2 regions of the Rahnella inusitata genome follow, and region 2 is predicted to be linked to the other one. Evidence: predicted binding sites of a transcription regulator. Region 2 holds the regulator's gene; the other holds the start of a gene.
What was found. The regulator CRP, encoded in region 2, controls carbon source genes, mostly activating them, when cyclic AMP is high. The targets are predictions, from matches to a motif close to ATGTGANNNNNNTCACAT.
Positions count from the first base shown of each region.

Region 1 (3,740 bases), 1.9 Mb from region 2:
ACGCTCAAACTGCCGGTCATCAGCCAGATCGTGAAAGGCTATATCACGCTGTTCACCGGTACACCGCTGCTGGTGCAAATCTTTCTGATTTACTACGGTCCGGGGCAGTTTCCGTCGATCCGGGAAATCCCGTGGTTATGGGAAGTCCTGTCGCAACCGTGGCTGTGCGCGATGTTTGCGCTGGCGCTGAACAGTGCGGCGTACACCACGCAGCTGTTTACCGGCGCGGTGCGGGCGATCCCGTCCGGCCAGTGGCAATCGTGCGAAGCGCTGGGCATGTCAAAAGCGCAGACGCTGCGTATTCTGCTGCCGTATGCGTTTAAACGTGCGCTGTCCTCCTATTCCAACGAAGTGGTGCTGGTCTTCAAAAGTACCTCGCTGGCCTACACCATTACACTGATGGACGTGATGGGTCATAGCCAGCTGATGTATGGCCGGACCTATGACGTGATGGTGTTTGGTGCCGCCGGTCTGGTGTATCTGTGCGTCAACGGATTGCTGACTTTGATGATGCGTTTGATAGAGCGCCGCGCGCTGGCGTTCGAACGCCGCAACTGATTGCACATTGGCAGACTCCGCATATAAAGGGACGAGAAATCGTCCCTTTTTTATGTCTGCTGCCTGTGGGCTTATTCTATTTTATAATTTTTTAATCAAATTTATTGCATACAAATTCATTTAATGGCACTTTGTTTGACAGGTTTCGCTTCCTGCCAGTGACCCGATTACATTAATAAAATCAGTAAACTGAACCGTGAAGGGAATGTCATTTTTTGAACAGGAATGTATTGCATGAAAAAGCTGATCCTCGCTGCCGTTTTATCTGCCACTGCTTTTACCGCAACCGCTGCGGACACCATCCGCTTTGGTACCTCTGCGACCTATCCTCCGTTTGAATCGATGGATGCCAACAACCAGATCGTCGGGTTCGATATCGATCTGGCCAACGCGGTGTGTAAGCAGATGCAGGAAAACTGTACCTTCACCAATCAACCTTTCGACGGCCTTATCCCGGCACTGAAATTTCGTCGTTTTGACGTGATCATCTCCGGCATGGACATCACTGAAGAGCGCAGCAAACAGGTCACTTTCACCCAGCCTTACTATGCCAATACCGCCATGATCATCGGACCGAAAGGCAAGTTCTCATCAATGGCTGATCTGAAAGGCAAACGTGTGGGTCTGGAAAACGGCACTACACACCAGAAATACCTGATGGAAAAACATCCTGAGATCACCACCGTTGGTTACGACAGCTATCAGAATGCGATTCTGGATCTGAAAAGCGGTCGTCTGGATGGCCTGCTGGGCGATACGGCAGTCCTGAATGGCTGGCTGAAATCCAACCCGAATCTGGGCGAAGTCGGTGAGCTTATCAAAGATCCGCAATACTTCGGTACCGGCGTTGGTATGGCCGTGCGTCCTGAGAATAAAGAGCTGCTGGCGAAACTGAACGCCGCGCTGGAAGGGATCAAAGCCAACGGTGAATTTAAGAAGATTAATGATAAGTGGTTCCCGGTTAACTGATCCCCTTCACCCTTCACGCTGCCTCTGCGCTGGCCGCCCTCCCGACCCCGGTCACATACATTAGTGTGTGACCGGGGGTCACTCAGTTGCCGTCCTGATGCAGCTAGCTCGAATGATTTTGCTGATGCTTTAAAAAGTCGCTTTTATGCGTGACATCTCTCAAATTTGTAACGCCGTCACACGTATTTCATTAAAAAAGTGACATTCGTCACACTTAGTTCATGGAATGACTTCTACACTGTTAAACCGTAACTACTTCGAGATCGAATGTTTATGCACGCACGTTTTCACACCGCCTTTGCGGCACTCCCTGAAAATCTGTCCTCCGCCCTTGAGCCTTTTCTGCGACATGATGACTTCCCGGCAATGCTCACTGCGGCAGACGTTGCGCAAGTAAAACAGGCGACCGGACTCGATGACGATGCGCTGGCCTTTGCGCTGTTACCTCTTGCAGCCGCCTGCTCCGTTACTCCGATTTCTCATTTTCACGTCGGCGCGATTGCGCGCGGCACCTCCGGCAACCTGTATTTCGGTGCCAATATGGAATTCGCCGGTGCGCCGATGCAGCAGACCGTCCACGCTGAACAGTCTGCCGTCACGCACGCCTGGCTGCGTGGCGAAACCCGCCTGGCTTCTATCACCGTTAACTACACGCCGTGTGGCCACTGCCGTCAGTTCATGAACGAGCTGACCAGCGGCACCGAGCTGGATATCCATCTGCCGGATCGCGACGTCGCCACGCTGGGTGATTACCTGCCGCACTCCTTCGGCCCAAAAGATCTGGACATCACGACCCTGTTGATGGACAAGGTCGATCACGGCTATCAGCTCGATAATGCCGATGCCCTGACGTTGCTGGCGCTGGATGCCTGCAATCAAAGCCACGCGCCATACAGCAAGTCTTACAGTGGTGTCGCGCTGGAAACGCACAGCGGCAAGCAGTTCGCCGGTCGCTATGCCGAAAACGCCGCGTTCAACCCGAGCCTGCCACCGCTTCAGGCGGCACTGATCCTGCTGAACATGTCCGGGGAAGACTGCCTGAAAGTGCGCCGCGCGGTGCTGGTCGAGAATACCGGCGCGCTGCTCACACAAGATGACGCCACCCGCGCCACGCTAAAAGCGATTGGCTGTGAAGAAGTAAAAACGGTGACCTGCTAAATCACCGCAGTGACGTGATCCAGATAACACTAAAGACTCCGTTCGCGGAGTTTTTAGTTACATAACATTGTCATTACATTTGTAATTTGAATTCGTCTTTTCCTCTCTGTTACCCTCATGTCTCTAAAAAATAAAAAACACCATTCTGAGCCCCCGGAAGAGTAAAATCATGGAACTTGAATACGAAAGCAAACGCCCGCTGTATATCCCGCATGCCGGCCCTATCCTGTTAGAATTCCCCTTACTGAATAAAGGCAGCGCGTTCACCGAAGAAGAGCGCAACAATTTCAACCTTCACGGCCTGCTGCCAGAAGCGGTTGAAACCATTGAAGAACAGGCCGACCGTGCCTATCGCCAGTTCCAGAATTTCAAAACCGACATCGATAAGCACATCTATCTGCGCAACATTCAGGACACCAACGAGACGCTGTTTTACCGTCTGCTGGACAGTCATCTGAGCGAAATGATGCCGGTGATTTATACCCCGACCGTCGGCGAGGCCTGCGAGCATTTCTCTGATATCTACCGCCGCGCCCGTGGCCTGTTTATCTCCTACCCGAACCGCGCGCACATTGATGACATGTTGCAAAATGCCACTAAACAGCACGTGAAAGTGGTGGTGGTGACCGACGGTGAGCGCATTTTAGGCCTCGGCGATCAGGGCATTGGCGGCATGGGTATTCCTATCGGTAAGCTTTCGCTGTATACCGCCTGTGGCGGCATTAGCCCGGCGTATACCCTGCCGGTCGTACTCGACGCGGGTACCAATAACCCGCAACTGCTGAATGACCCGCTGTACATGGGCTGGCGTCATCCGCGTATTACCGGCGAAGAGTACGACGCCTTCGTCGATGAGTTCATCCAGGCGGTGAAAATTCGCTGGCCGAACGTGCTGTTGCAGTTCGAAGATTTTGCGCAGAAAAATGCGATGCCGCTCCTCACCCGTTACCGCGATGAGCTGTGCTGCTTCAACGACGACATTCAGGGCACCGCGTCCGTGGCGCTGGGCAGCCTGATTGCCGCCAGCAAAGCCGCAGGGGGCAAACTGAGCGATC
Region 1 covers NZ_CP065024.1:3,555,813-3,559,552, forward strand. The annotation lists gene artM (arginine ABC transporter permease ArtM) at 1-558, shown strand, start outside; gene I2123_RS16725 (arginine ABC transporter substrate-binding protein) at 793-1,527, shown strand; gene cdd (cytidine deaminase) at 1,801-2,685, shown strand; gene I2123_RS16735 (NAD-dependent malic enzyme) at 2,855-3,740, shown strand, end outside.
Region 1: a site for CRP is predicted at 1,724-1,741, ahead of cdd (cytidine deaminase). Genes of this name have one in related genera too.

Region 2 (3,740 bases):
GCGCGGCAATCAGGGGATGGCGCTGACCGAAACTGGCCGCGCTTTCGCCCAGCGGATGCAGTTCATCCTCGAAGAACTGGAGCGCGCCGCTGAAGAAATCCAGCAGATTAATCAGTATTCGCAAGGCTCGGTGGCGATCGGGTTTTCGTCGCTGCTGGCGCTGACGGTATTTCCGGCGCTGAACGGGGAATTCAAAACCCAGTTTCCGCAGTCAAAGTTGTTGATCAAAGAAGGTCAGCTGTCGGTGCTGCTGCCCGCGCTGCGCGAAGGAAAACTGGATTTCGCCATCGGTACCGCCGGACCGGGATTTCCGCTGGAGGATCAGGTGCGTGAACCGCTGTTCACCGCCCCGTTCGGAATTATCGCCAGACGCGGGCATCCGCTGGCCAACGCCACACGGCTCGAAGAATTACAGGATGCGCGCTGGGTGTTGCCGGAAACGGATATGGGGTACTACCAGCAGCTACAACTGGCGGACGGGTTTTATCAGGCGGGAAGTGAAACACCGGTGCGCACCGACTCGGTGGTGTGCGGGCTGAATATGGTGTTGCAGTCGGACTATCTGACCATCGTGGCGCGGGCGATGCGTGCGCCGTTCGGTTTGCAGGAGCAACTGTGTCTGCTCAATATCGACACCCTGCCACAGGCAGAATATTGCGTGCTCTATTCGCAAAAATCGCCGCTGACGTTTGCCGCGCGGCGATTTTTGGATTTACTGCGCAATCAGTGCCAGTCATATGACTGGACATGACTTATTCCGCTTCGATCACTTCAAAACTATGGGTAATCGTGGCCGCTTTGCCGAGCATCAGAGAAACAGAACAATATTTCTCGGCGGAGAGGCTGACGGCGCGCTCTACAATCTTATCGGTCAACGCTTTGCCGGTGACGATAAAATGCAGATTGATGTGCGTGAACAGACGCGGCGCTTCTTCGCGACGTTCTGACGTCAGTTTTACTTCACAATCGCGAACATCGTTACGGCCTTTTTGCAAAATCGACACCACGTCGATCGCGCTGCAGCCACCCGCTGACATCAGCAGCATTTCCATCGGGCTCGGGGCTTTATCGCCTGCATTGCCGTCCATCAAAACCTGATGCCCTGACGCTGATTCACCTAAAAACGTCAGACCTTCCACCCATTTTACGCGTGCGTGCATTTGCTTATCTCCCGGCGCTCTTAAGAATCAAATTTTCACCCCAGACTACCCTTTCACCTAAAAACTGGCAACGTAACCCGATCGCCATCATGCTGAAGCGAGACAACACAAGACAGCATTGCAAACCTGTGTTACAAACAAAGCCGAAACATACTTTCCAGCAAATTGCGGTGACGGTTTTCGCGGTTTAAGAACAGAACCCAAGGTGATAACGGCAATATACAGCCGGTTTCACTCCGACATCCGCTTGCAGCATTTCTGGAGAGCTATATGCTGAAAGGGCGCATTAATATTCAGACGCCGTACAGGGAACTCTGAGCCCTGTAATTTGGGCAGCGATAATAACAGAGGATAATAGCAAATGGTTCTCGGCAAGCCACAAACAGACCCGACTCTTGAATGGTTCCTGTCTCACTGTCATATACATAAGTATCCTTCTAAAAGTACGCTGATTCACCAAGGTGAAAAAGCCGAAACGCTTTACTACATCGTGAAAGGGTCGGTTGCCGTCCTGATTAAAGATGAAGAAGGCAAAGAGATGATACTTTCCTACCTTAACCAAGGTGACTTCATCGGCGAGCTGGGACTCTTCGAAGAAGGTCAGGAACGCAGTGCCTGGGTACGTGCTAAAACTGCCTGTGAAGTGGCTGAAATTTCTTATAAAAAATTCCGCCAGCTGATTCAGGTTAACCCGGACATTCTGATGCGCCTCTCCGCGCAGATGGCAAACCGTCTGCAAATGACGTCTGAGAAAGTCGGTAACCTTGCTTTCCTCGACGTAACGGGCCGTATCGCTCAAACCTTGCTGAATCTGGCCAAACAGCCAGATGCAATGACCCACCCGGACGGGATGCAGATTAAAATCACCCGCCAGGAAATCGGTCAGATCGTCGGTTGCTCTCGTGAAACCGTCGGCCGCATTCTTAAAATGCTGGAAGATCAGAGCCTGATCTCCGCACACGGTAAAACGATTGTCGTCTACGGCACACGTTAATCCCTCAAAAATTGGCGCGGCAGCTTACTGTCGCGCCTTTTTTATGGGCTAAGCTTCCGCTATGACGCTGTGGAGAAGGCTGTTTTATCACCCCGAAGTGAATTACGCACTGCGCCAGACGCTGGTGTTATGTTTGCCGGTCGGCCTGTGCTGGCTGTTCGGGAATCTGCAAATGGGCTTGCTGTTCTCCCTCTGCCCTGCCTGCTGTAACGTCGCCGGTCTTGATACGCCGCACAAACGCTTCTTCAAACGTCTCTTCATTGGTGGTTCGCTGTTTGCGATCAGCAGTATCTTGCTGCAACTGATGATGGAAAACTGGCACATCCCGCTGCCGCTCATCATGCTCTCGCTGGCTTTGCTGCTCGGCGTCACCGGTGAAATCAGCCCGCTGCATGCGCGACTGTTGCCCGGCGCACTGGTGGCGACCATCTTTACCCTGAGCATGGTCGGCGTCAGGCCGATGTGGCAGGCTCCCGCGCTGTTCGCTGCAGGCACTGCCTGGTATGGCCTGTTCAACTGGGCGTGGTTTCGCATCTCCAAAGAGCAGCCGATGCGCGAAACTCTCAGCCAGCTCTATCTGCAACTGGCTGATTATTTCGAAGCCAAATACAGCCTGCTGACGCAGCATATCGATCCGGAAACCGCCTTACCGCCGCTGCTTAAGCGTCAGCAGCAGGTCATCGATCTTATTGCCCTGCTCTATCAGCAGTTGCACATGCTGCCGCAGCACGGCCATCATCATCACCACAAGCGACTGTTCCAGCGTTTTCAGGTGGCGCTGGATTTGCAGGAGCACATCACGGTCAGTCTGCATCAGCCGGAAGAAGTACAAAAACTGGTGGAAGAAAGCCATGCCGAAGCGGTGATCCGCCGCAATGCGCAGGTGATTTCCGCCCGGCTGCGCGTCATTGCCGACGACATTCTTTATCACCGGCTGTCCGCGCGTTTCACGATGGCCAACGAATTGGCGGCGCTGGAAAAAATCGCCGCACGCAATCCGGAAAATCCGGTCGGCCAGTTCTGCTATTACCATTTCAGCCGCATTGCACGCCTGCTGCGCACCCAGCGCCCGCTGTACCGCCGTGATCTGATGAACTCTCAGCCGCGTCTGCCTTTCTGGCTGGCGCTGAAAAGTTATCTGTCTTTCAAATCTATCGCCCTGCGCAACGCAGCGCGGCTTGGCATTATTCTGGCGATCGGCAGCAGTCTTGGTTTGTTCTTCAATCTGCCGAAACCCTACTGGATTTTGCTTACCATCATGCTGGTAAGCCAGAACGGCTACAACGCCACCCGCGTGCGGATCCAGCACCGTGCGCTCGGCACGCTGGCCGGATTACTGATCGCCGCCGGATTGCTGAAACTTGAGCTGCCTGAGGGCATTACCTTGTTCTGCATGCTGGTGGTGACGCTGGTGTCGTACACGGTGCTGCGTAAAAACTACGGGCTGGCGATGGTCGGGATGACGGTCACGGCGGTCTACACGCTGCAACTGCTGGCGATGAACGGCGTACACTTTCTGGTGCCAAGGCTTATCGATACGCTTATCGGCTGCGCACTGGCCTTCGGCGGGACTATCTGGCTATGGC
Region 2 covers NZ_CP065024.1:730,690-734,429, reverse strand. The annotation lists gene I2123_RS03305 (LysR substrate-binding domain-containing protein) at 1-751, shown strand, start outside; gene I2123_RS03300 (OsmC family protein) at 753-1,160, opposite strand; gene crp (cAMP-activated global transcriptional regulator CRP) at 1,522-2,154, shown strand; gene I2123_RS03290 (YccS/YhfK family putative transporter) at 2,222-3,740, shown strand, end outside.